One region of the Dyella sp. Tek66A03 genome, then DNA from elsewhere that is predicted to be linked to it. Evidence: riboswitches for the same ligand, from Rfam matches in the RefSeq annotation. Region 1 holds a riboswitch; the other holds the start of a gene.
The links. Region 1 has a riboswitch for cobalamin ahead of ACT01B_RS19780 (ribonucleoside-diphosphate reductase subunit alpha). Riboswitches for the same ligand answer to the same signal wherever they lie in the genome.

Region 1 (5,694 bases):
AAGGCGGCTGGTTGTCGCGTGCGCTAGGGCGGTTCTTCGGAGGTGCGCGTTACTGAGGCAGCCTGCGCGCCCCAGTGACGCATGGCATCAGAACGCCATGTCGAACGACACTTCGCCCTGCACGCCTACCTGGTAAGCCGAGACGCGGCGCTCGAAGAAGTTGGTCACTTCCTGCACGTCCTGAAGGTCCATGAAGTCGAATGGGTTCTTGGCGCCGTATTTCTTGGGCAGGTCGAGCTGGGTCAGGCGCTGGTCGGCGCAGTATTCGAGGTATTGGCGCATGTCCTTTGCCGACAGGCCGGCCACGCCACCGGAAAGCACGTCCTCGGCAAACTGCGTCTCGCAGGCAATCGCCTCTTCCATCATTTCTTCGATCTGGATGCGCATCTCGTCATCGAACAGATCGGGCTCCTCCGATCGCACGGTGCGCACCACGTCGAACGCAAACGCCATGTGGCAACTCTCGTCACGGAACACCCAGTTGGTGCCGGATGCAAGCCCGTGCAGTAGGCCACGCGAACGCAGGAAGTACACGTAGGCGAACGCAGCGAAGAAGAACAGTCCTTCGATGCAGGCGGCGAAGCAGATCAGGTTGAGCAGGAACTGACGGCGGTGCTCGCGCGTTTCCAGTCGATGCAGATTCTGCACCGAATCAATCCACTTAAAGCAGAACTCACCCTTCTGGCGAATCGATGGAATGGTCTCGATCGCATGGAACGCTTTGTTGCGCTCGGTCGGATCGGGAATATAGGTATCGAGCAGGGTCAGGTAGAACTGTACATGCAGCGCTTCTTCATACAGCTGGCGCGACAGGTACATCCGCGCTTCCGGCGCATTGATGTGCTGGTACAGATTAAGCACCAGGTTGTTCGCCACGATGGTGTCGCCAGTGGCGAAGAACGCCACCAGACGATGGATCAGGTGACGATCCGCCTCCGACATCTTCGACTTCAGGTCGGTCACGTCGAGCGAGAAGTCCACTTCCTCCACCGTCCAGGTGTTCTTGATCGCGTTGCGATACATCTCGTAGAACTCGGGGTAGCGCATGGGGCGCAAGGTGAGTTCGAAACCGGGGTCGAGGATGTGCTGGGTGGACATCGGTGCCTCAAAGGTGGTTTGTTGCTCGCCAGTCAAGGCAAGTTATAAAGAGCCGTCATTCCAGCGAAAGCTGGAATCCAGCGCATTTATGGCCGAAGCGAAAGTCACTGGATCCCAGCTTTCGCTGGAATGACGAGAGGTTTACTGGCACGCCTCGCAGTACTCAGGATTTTCGAGCGAACAAAACACCGCCGCCGTCGCCTGTTCCTGTTCCACCACCGGCGCCACCTTCGCCGCCGGTACCGAAGACACCGTCGTCTTCGCAATCTTGGTCGCCGGACGCGAACGCAGGTAATACGTGGTCTTGATGCCCGACTTCCACGCATACATGTACATCGAGCTGAGCTGGCCGATGTTAGGGTTTTCCATGAACAGGTTCAGCGACTGGCTCTGGTCGATGTACGCGCCACGTGCCGCGCCCAGATCGATCAGCGCCTTCTGCGGCAGTTCCCATACGGTGCGGTAGATGCTGCGCAGGCGTTCCGGAATCGCCGTGATGCCCTGGATCGAACCCTCGGCCAGCTTGATCGCGTCGCGCACTTCGCTGGTCCACAGGCCAAGCGTCTTCAACTCTTCAACCAGGTAGCGGTTCACCACCAGGAAGTCACCGGACAGCGTCTCGCGTTTGAACAGGTTGCTCACCTGGGGCTCGATGCACTCGTAGCAGCCGGCAATCGACGCGATCGTGGCGGTGGGTGCAATCGCGATCAGCAGCGAGTTGCGCAGGCCCTTGGCCTTGATCGCTTCACGCAAGGCTTCCCAGCGGGCGTTGTCGTGCGGCTGTGCGTTGGTCCAGTAGTCGAACTGGAGTTCGCCGTTGGCGGCGCGGCTCTCGGCAAAGCCGGGATGCGCGCCTTGCTGTGCGGCCAATTCGTTGGACTGCGACAGGGCCTGGAAGTAGATCTCTTCGGCGATGCGCGTGGACAAGGCCAAGGCTTCGGCCGAGTCGAACGGCAGGCGCAGTTTGAAGAACACGTCCTGCATGCCCATCACGCCCAGACCCACCGGACGCCACTTGCTATTGGCGGTCTTGGCGGTGTCGATCGGGTAGAAGTTGAGATCGATCACGCGATCCAGCTGGCGCACCGCGGTGCGAACCGTAGAAGCGAGCTTGTCGAAATCGAATACGCCATCGACCACGTGGCGCGCCAGGTTCACCGAACCCAGGTTGCACACGGCGGTTTCCTCGGCCGAGGTCACTTCAAGGATCTCGGTGCAGAGGTTGGACAGGTGGATGACGTTCTCGGGGCGCGCCGTCTGGTTGCTGGTAGCGTTGCTGCGATCCTTGAAGGTGATCCAGCCGTTGCCGGTCTGAGCCAAGGTGCGCAGCATGCGTGCATACAGCTCGCGCGCCTTCACCTTTTTCGCGGCGAGCCCCTTCGCCTCGGCTTCGCGGTAAGCGTTCTCGAAGGTCTCGCCCCAGCTGTCGACAAAGTGCGGCACGATCTTGGGATCGAACAGCGACCAGTCGCCGTCGCTCTCCACGCGGCGCATGAATTCGTCGGGAATCCAATTGGCGAGGTTGAGGTTATGCGTGCGGCGGGCTTCGTCGCCGGTGTTGTCGCGCAGCTCGAGGAATTCCTCGACGTCGGCGTGCCACGGTTCCAGGTAGACGCAGGCGGCGCCCTTGCGTTTGCCACCCTGGTTGACGGCGGCCACCGAGGCATCCAGCGTCTTCAGCCAGGGCGTCAGGCCGTTGGAATGGCCATTGGTGCCCTTGATCAGCGAACCGCGCGAACGCACGCGCGAATAGGCGAGGCCGATGCCGCCAGCGAACTTGCTGAGCTTGGCCACGTCGGCATATTTGTCGTAGATCGATTCCAGCGAATCGGACGGCGAGTCGAGAAGGAAGCACGAGCTAAGCTGCTCATGGGCGGTGCCGGCATTGAACAGCGTGGGCGAGCTGGCGATGTATTCCAGCGACGACAACATGCGGTACAGCTCCAGCGTCTCGCCGATCTCGTTGCCGCCAAGCGAACAGGCGATGCGCATGAAGAAGTACTGCGGCGTTTCGATCACCTTGCGCAGCTGCGGATGACGCAACAGGTAGCGGTCGTACACCGTGCGCAGGCCGAAGTATTCGAAGCGACGCGAGGCGAGCGGATCGATCGCATCGTTGAGCTTGCGGGCATTGATGGCAACGAAATCGCGCAGGCGCGAATTCAGGATGCCCAGCTCGGCGCCGCGCGCGATCGACTGCGAGAAGCTCTGGATTTCCTGGCCGCTTACTTCCTTGTCGACGTAGGCGCTGAGCAGGCGCGCGGCCAGCTGGCCGTACTCGGGTTCTTCAGCGGTAAGTGCGGCGGCGGTGCGGATGGACAGTTCGTCCAGTTCGCGCGTGGAGGCACCGTCGTACAGGCCGCCAATGGTCTTGAGCGCCACGCGCAGCGGATCGACGCCATGCAGACCTTCGCCGCTGCGAGTGACCGCGCGCACGATCTTGTTGACGTCGACGATCTCCTGGCTGCCGTTGCGCTTGGTGACGCGCATCTGGCCAGGGTTATGTGGCGGGGTAAGCGCGAACGGCGTGTCCGCGCGGGGGGCATCTGCGACGGCGGTGTCGGCGGGGAAAGCGGCAGCGTCCGCGCGTTCGTCAGTACGCTCGCGCGAGGTGGTGTCGATAGGTTGCATGGCGTCGCTCCGGACATAGGTTCATCAACCGCCTGCTCCCGCGCGCAGGGCTGAAGCGATGATGGTTTCCACGGACGGTCGATCGGCCGAACTCGAAGGCCCGACGCCACGACGCGCCTCCCCGCGGAAGCCGTCACCACGCACCGCGGCGCTCAGGCCGCGATGTGTCGGCAGGTCTTCGGACTTGCGGACGTGGGTCTTTCGACCCTGCCTACTTGCTCCCGCTTCCCAGCCGCTGAGGGCCAGTGCGATGGGGGCTTTCGTTTCCGCTTACCGCTGCGGGGCAGTTCCGGATTTGCACCGGATTCCCTATTAAGCCAATCCGACCGTAGGTCTGAGAGAGGCACCGACCGACACAACATATCGGGCTAAACCTGGTCGGTCAACCCAACAAGTTGTGGATAGGTCGGTGGATAAGCGGGAAAACCCCAAGGGCTGGCGTGGCTTGTCAGCCGGCCAGGAAAATTTCTTATGCGGTCCCCTGGGGTGGTTCAGGGCAGGGTTTTGGGCAGCAAGGCGGCGAACTCCGCGGCAAAGCGATGCACGTCGCCGGGCCAACGGGCAGAGACGTAGTTGCCGTCGCGCACCACGAAGGCCGGCGTGGCATCCGAGTCGTTGTCGCGCAAGAGGCCGGAAGTCTTGCGGCGGTAGTGCGGCGCGTCGCGCGGCACGTCGAGGAAATCGTCCGGCCTGGCCAGTGCGCGCGTCACTTCTTGCTGCACCGACATATAGCCCGCCGGCTGACCGGGGCCATCGGGATAGGTGCGGTAATAGTCCGGGTCCCAGAAGCGAGTGATGCGGGTCAGCGACCACGCGGATTTTTCCAACGCCCAAGTCAGCGCGGTGGTGCGTCGCCCATGCAGCACGGAGCGACCATCTACACCGCGGCTGCGCGCAGCCAGCACCACGCCATGACAGATCGCGGCGACCGGTTTGTCGGCAGCGAAGAAGGTGGCGACCACGCTCTGGAGTTGGGTGCTTTCGAGATAGACGAGTACGCCGCGCGCGCAGTGACCACCGGGAAGCAGCAAACCATCGAAGCGAGCGGCCTCGATGTCATCCCAGCGCTGTGGCGCGTTGAATGCCTGGTCCTTCAGTAGCGCAGCGTAATCGCGGCGCGCAACCGCATTGGCACGCAATAGACGCCCAAACAAAATCAGCTTGCGCAGGCCCGGTATCCAGCCCCAGAGGTCGAGCCCTTCGCCACTGATCATGATCGGGTCCGCGCTCGCCGGCGTGCCATCCGGCGTGGCGAAAATCACCTGATGCCCTGCCCTGGTAAGTACGCGCCAGGGCACGGCGACTTCGCTGGGATCAAAGTCCTGGTGGGGTAGGGGGATGAGTATGTGTGCCATACGCCGATGTCAGCCCCCCTCGAGCGCCGAAACGAGCTGCATGCCGGTGTCGAGCTGCTGTAACGAGCCGTTGGAGATGGCGTCGGGGGATGCGGTGCTGACGGTGGCGCGGCTGCGCAACCACGGCGGTTGCCGCCGTGGACCGGGAACGTAGACATGCCACTTGCCGTAGTCATCAGGCAGCGGCCGGCTGCGATCCGCCATATCGAAAACCACCGGAATGCGCACATACCAGAACGGCGCGTCAGCAGTCTTGCCGCGGGTGGGTACGACGAATGTCCACTCCCGGATCGCCTTGGTTGAGGCTTCGGCAAAAATCCTGCGATAGCCATCCATTTCCGATTTGCTGGCGTAAGCCCCCAGGTTCACCTGCTCGGCAAAGACATCATGCGCCTTGCCGTTCCTGCCTATTTGGACCAGAACATAGACAGTGGCGGTCTCGTGCCCGTAGAACGCGTATTTCGGATAGAAAGGCATCACCGACGTATTGTTGTAGCGAATGTGCTTGCCATCGGCAGCTTGCACATCGCCAAACGTGGCGCCCGCGATGTTCACCGAATCGCGCTTGTCGTCGATGGGTCTAGCAACGATGCGCAAGGTCATCTTGCCG
Region 2 (5,694 bases), 490 kb from region 1:
CACTTCGTCGCGACGCATGAACAAGGTGGGGTTACCGCGCACCACGTCGAGCAACAAGCGCTCATACGCGTCGGGCTGCTGCACGCCGAACGCTTCGGCAAAACTCATGTCCAGCGGCACGTGACGCAGGCGCAAGCCACCTGGCCCCGGGTGCTTGATGGTGAGCCATAGCTTGATGTCTTCGTCCGGCTGCAGGCGCAGCACCAGGCGATTCTGCGCGAGCGCGCCGGCCGACGGATCGAAGATGGAATGCGGCACCGCCTTGAACACCACCGCGATTTCCGACACACGCTCGGGCAGGCGCTTGCCGGTGCGCAGGTAGAACGGCACGCCGGCCCAACGCCAGTTGGCGATCTCGGCCTTCAGCGCCACGAACGTCTCGGTATTGGATTTGCCACTGGCGAGCTCGTCGAGGTAACCCGGCACGCTCTGGCCTTCCGCCGCACCGGCGCGGTATTGGCCGCGTACGGTGAGCTGAGCGGCATTGCTCTCGTCGATCGGCTTGAGCGAACGCAGCACCTTGAGCTTTTCGTCGCGCACCGCATCCGGTTGCAGCGAGGAGGGCGGCTCCATCGCCACCATGCACAGCAGCTGCAGGATATGGTTCTGCACCATGTCACGCAGCGCACCGGCGCGATCGTAATACGCGCTGCGCTGGCCGACGCCCAAGGTCTCGGCCACGGTAATCTGCACGTGGTCGATGTGCTCGGCATTCCACAGCGGCTCGAACAGCGCATTGCCAAAGCGCAACGCGAGCAGGTTCTGCACCGTTTCCTTGCCGAGGTAATGATCGATGCGAAAGGTCTGCGATTCCTCGAACACGCGACCGACGGCGTCGTTGATCTGGTTGGCGCTGGCCAGGTCGCGGCCGATCGGCTTTTCCATCACCACCCGGGCGCGACCCTTGTTGAGGCCATAGGAACCGAGGCGGTTGCACAGATCGACGAACAATTCCGGCGAGGTGGAGAGATAGAACACGCGGATGTGTTCGGGCTGCTCGCCGATCAGCGCGGCGAATGCATCCCAACCGTCGTCCTTGCGCGCATCCAGCGAGCGGTAGGCCACCCGGGTCAGGAAGGCGTCGATCTTGGCCGCGTCGCCACCACCTTCCAGCAGCGCCTTGCGCAGCGAAGCACGGTAGCCATCATCGTCCAGGCCTTCGCGGGCAATGCCGACGATGCGGCTGGAGGCGGGGATCTGGCCATCGACGAAGCGGTGGTACAGGGCGGGCAGCAGCTTGCGTACGGCGAGGTCGCCGGTTCCGCCAAAAATCACCAGGTCGAACGGCTCGACCGGCAGGGGAGAAGCAGTCACTTCAGTCACCTCAAAGGCGATGCGGGGAGCGGGCACAGGGCGCTTGGCCCGTGCGGTGCCCCGGGATCGTACCAGTGACATACCAGGTAACACCAGTTCTCCGTGATGCCGTGTGAGCCCGCCTGGCGTAACGGTTCTTGTCGAAAATTGGTAACCCCGGAAAGTCCCGTCAAATCACCCGATTGCCAGACTGGTATGGTCATTGGTATCGTTCTCGCATGGAAACCGCCCTAGTCAATGAATACCGCCGCCTGAGCCGAGACCCGGCCACCAGCCAGCCGCTCGCCTACCTGCGCCTGCGCCGGGCGATCCGCAACGTGGTGGAACACCGCGATATCGAACCGGGCCAGGCCCTGCCCAGCGAACGCGACCTGTCGCGCTTGCTGGAGCTGTCGCGCGTCACGATCCGCAAGGCCATCGCCGGCCTGGTCGAGGAGGGCCTGCTGAACCAGCGCCACGGCGCCGGCACCTTCGTGGCCGAACGCATCATCAAGCCGATGTCACGGCTCACCAGCTTTACCGAAGACTTGCGTGCACGCGGCCTCAATCCGCGTTCGGAGTTCTTCGAGCGGGGCGTGGGCGAGGTGACGCCGGAAGAGTCGATGGCGCTGAACCTGTCGCCCGGCGTCCTGGTCGCGCGCCTGCACCGCGTGCGCTATGCCAAGGACGAACCACTGGCGATCGAACGCAGCGTGGTGCCCGCCAGTATCCTGCCCGACCCGATGGTGGTGCACGACTCGCTCTACCAGGTGCTGGAAACCCTGGGTTGCCGCCCGCGTCGCGCGCTGCAGCGGCTGCGCGCCGTCTCGCTCGGCGCCCAGCAGGCCCGCCTGCTGCACGTGCCGGTGGGTAGCGCTGGCTTGAACATCGAGCGACGCAGCTTTCTCGACGACGGCCGCGTGGTGGAATTCACCACCTCGTGGTACCGCGGCGATATCTACGACTTCGTGGCCGAGCTGCAGACGGACTGATCGCGGCCTTGGTTGCCGGAAGCGGGCCGTGACCCTAAAATTCCGTTTGTTCGGGTGTCCCGCGGCACGTTTTCGCGGGATGAAACGGGAAGCCGGTGCACGCTGCCAACGCAGCCATTCCGGCGCTGCCCCCGCAACGGTAAGCGAGTGATACGAACCTGAAGGCGACACGCCACTGTGCTCTGGCACGGGAAGGCGCCCGAAGGTGCATGCACCGATAGCATGCCACTCGCGAGCCCGGAGACCGGCCCGACACGTAACGGATGGCTCGCGGTGGGCGAGGCCGGACGTCGTGTCATGGCGCGTCTCGCCTGTCCGCCGTTCTGCTTTCCCCTGCGTGGCTGCCCGACCTTTCGTCGTCAGTGTCGCGCGGGTGCGCGGCCGCTAGGAACACCATGAAGAAGACCCTGCTGGCAGCTGCGCTGCTGTCGAGCACGATGGCCGCCCAGGCCGCCGATACGAACTCGCCTCAGTCGCTGTCCACCGTCATCGTCACGGCCACGCGCACGTCGATTACGACGGACGAGGCGCTGTCCTCGGTCACCGTGATCACCCGGGCGGATATCGAGCGCCTGCAGCCGGCCTCGGTGCATGACTTGCTGGTGGGCCTGCCCGGTGTGACCTTCAGCCAGGCCGGTGGCCTGGGCCAACAGAGTTCGCTGTTCCTGCGTGGCACCAATTCCACCCATGTGCTGGTGCTGATCGATGGCGTGCGCATCGGCGCGGTGGGTGCCGGCTTGCCGGCGTTCGAGCAGATTCCGGTCGACCAGATCGAGCGTATCGAGATCGTGCGCGGTCCGCGTTCGAGCCTGTACGGCGCCGATGCGATCGGTGGCGTGATCCAGATCTTCACCCGTCATGGCCAGAAGGACGGCCAGCTCGCGCCGTCGCTGAGCGTGTCGGCCGGCAGCCATAGCTACACGGACGGCCATGCCGGCCTCTCCGGCGGTGACTCGCACGCCTGGTTCAACTTAGGCCTCGGCGGCCAGTACACCAGCGGCATCCCGGCCTGCCGCGCCGGCGCGGCCGAGGCAGGCGCCGGCTGCTTTGTGGACCAGCCGGGCGACGATGCCTTCCGTAACTGGAACGGCATGGCCAACGGCGGTTATCGCTGGGACAACGGCACCGAACTCTCGGCGACCTGGCTGCGTAGCAAGAGCTTTGTCGAATACGCCGGCAGCCCCTTCAGCGGCAACCAGGCGGTCAACCAGCAGATCGTGTCCGGCGCGCGCCTGAGCTTCACGCCGCTCGATGCGTGGAAGGTCACGCTCAATGCCGGCCAGAGCAGGGATGATTCGTCGACCTTCTTCCAGGGTACTTACAACGACATCTTCGCGGGTACGCAGACGTATTCTCCGCGCACGCCCAGCGGCTATGCCGACTCGCGCCGCAACCAGGCGTCGTGGCAGAACGACATCACGCTGGATACCAACCAGCTGCTGACTGCCGGCGTGGACTACCAGCAGGAGCACATCGAGAGCGACACCGGCTACCTCGACAGCAGGCGCGAGGACACCGGCGTCTATGCGCAGTACATGGGCAGCTTCGGCCGCAACGAAGTGCAGTTGTCGGCGCGCCACGATCACAACAATCAGTTCGGCAATCACAACACCGGTGCGGTGGCCTGGGGCTACAGCTTCGATCATGACGTGCGCTTGTCGGCGAGCTATGGCACGGCTTTCCACGCACCGACTTTCAACGACATCTACTACCCCTACAACCTGGGCAATCCCAACCTCAAGCCGGAAAAGTCGCGCTCGGGCGAACTGGGCCTGAGCCAGAAGCAGGAAGTCTGGAACTGGGCGGTGAACGTCTACCAGACCACCATCACGGACCTGATCGCACTGGACAGCAACTTCGTGCCGCAGAACATCAGCCAGGCGCGCATCCGCGGCATCGAAGGCCAGCTGGGCGCGAACCTCGACGGTTGGCAGGTGCAGAGCTACCTCACCCTGCAACAGCCCAAGAGCACGGCGAGCCCGTATGACGGCAACCTGCTGCCGCGCCGCCCGGAACAGACGGCGCGCGTGGATGTGGATCGCCGTTTCGATGCGTTCGGCATCGGCGCCACCTTCTTTGCCTCGGGCAAGGCTTATGACGACCTGGCCAACCAGCATCGCCTCGGCGGCTACAGCACCACCGACCTGCGCGCGAGCTACACGTTCCTGCCCGACTGGCGCATCGAGGCCAAGCTGGCCAACGTGTTCGATCGCCATTACGAGACGGCTTATTACTTCAACCAGCCGGGCCGGACGTGGTTCCTGACGTTGCGGTATAGCCCGTCGACGCGTTGATCTGCTTTGCAGGCGCCTCACGGGGCGTCCGCTACTAGAACGACCGTCATCCCAGCGGCTCTCGACAGCCGACGGGCTGGTCAAGCTGGGATGACGATTTCTTTTCCCATCCCTTACGGCACATTCGCCGTCACACGATTGCGTGCATAAAGGCGACAGAGATCGCGCCATCGCCAAGCGCGTCCCGCAGGTCGGCGCGACAGGGGCGCGCCATCGTCAACGGACTGGATGCCCGTGAACCTTTTCGCGCCATTGATACGTCGCCCGATCGGCACTTCGCTGCTGGCGCTTGGCCTCGCCCTGGCGGGTCTGTGGGCCTACCTGTTGCTGGGCGTGGCGGCGCTGCCTTCGATCGAATTCCCCGGCATGGTGGTGTACACCGAGGTGCCGGGCGCCAACGCGCAGACCATGGCGTCGACCGTAGCCGCACCGTTGGAACGGCATCTTGGCCGTATCCCGGGCATCCGCGAGATGCACTCGGAAAGCAACGACGGCTCCACCTCGATCCGGATCTTGTTCAACTTCGGGCTCAGTACCGACAAGCTGGCGCGTGACGTGCAGGCGGCCATCAACGCGGCCCGGGTCGATCTGCCGTCGAGCATGACGGTGCCGCCGCGTTACTACAAATTCAACACGGCCAATATTCCCGTCCTGCTGCTCTCGCTCACCTCTGAGACGGTGCCGCCCGACAAGCTCTTCGACCTGGCCGATACCCTGATCAATCCGGCGCTCGCGCAGATTCCCGGCGTCGCCCAGGTGCGCGTTATCGGCGGACGACCACGCGCTGTGCGCGTGGAGCTCAATACCGCGGCGCTCGCTGCCAAGGGGCTTACCGCCAACGACGTCGCCAATGCCCTGCGCGCCGCCAATGTGACTTCGCCGCAAGGCACGCTGAGCGACGGTCGCACCCAGATGACGGTGACCGCCAACGATGCGCTGCACAACCCGGAGGAGTTCGCGAGCCTGCTGATCGCGATCAAGAACGGCGCGCCGGTGCGTCTGTCCGACGTCGCGCATGTAGTCAGTGGCCAGCAGGATGAGTACCAGGCGGCCTGGTTCAATAACCATCGCTCGGTGGCCATTCGCATCGCCAAGCGCCCCGAAGCGAATGCAGT

Region 2: another riboswitch for cobalamin. It lies ahead of btuB (TonB-dependent vitamin B12 receptor); the one in region 1 lies ahead of ACT01B_RS19780 (ribonucleoside-diphosphate reductase subunit alpha).

Annotation. Positions count from the first base shown of each region.
Region 1 is NZ_CP199584.1:4,440,513-4,446,206, reverse strand. It holds gene ACT01B_RS19790 (bacteriohemerythrin) at 1-56, shown strand, start outside; gene ACT01B_RS19785 (ribonucleotide-diphosphate reductase subunit beta) at 88-1,098, opposite strand; gene ACT01B_RS19780 (ribonucleoside-diphosphate reductase subunit alpha) at 1,240-3,729, opposite strand; cobalamin riboswitch at 3,882-4,094, opposite strand; gene ACT01B_RS19775 (DJ-1/PfpI family protein) at 4,221-5,084, opposite strand; gene ACT01B_RS19770 (energy transducer TonB) at 5,094-5,694, opposite strand, start outside.
Region 2 is NZ_CP199584.1:4,932,526-4,938,219, forward strand. It holds gene zwf (glucose-6-phosphate dehydrogenase) at 1-1,314, opposite strand, end outside; gene ACT01B_RS21860 (GntR family transcriptional regulator) at 1,533-2,285, shown strand; cobalamin riboswitch at 2,321-2,552, shown strand; gene btuB (TonB-dependent vitamin B12 receptor) at 2,681-4,579, shown strand; gene ACT01B_RS21870 (efflux RND transporter permease subunit) at 4,814-5,694, shown strand, end outside.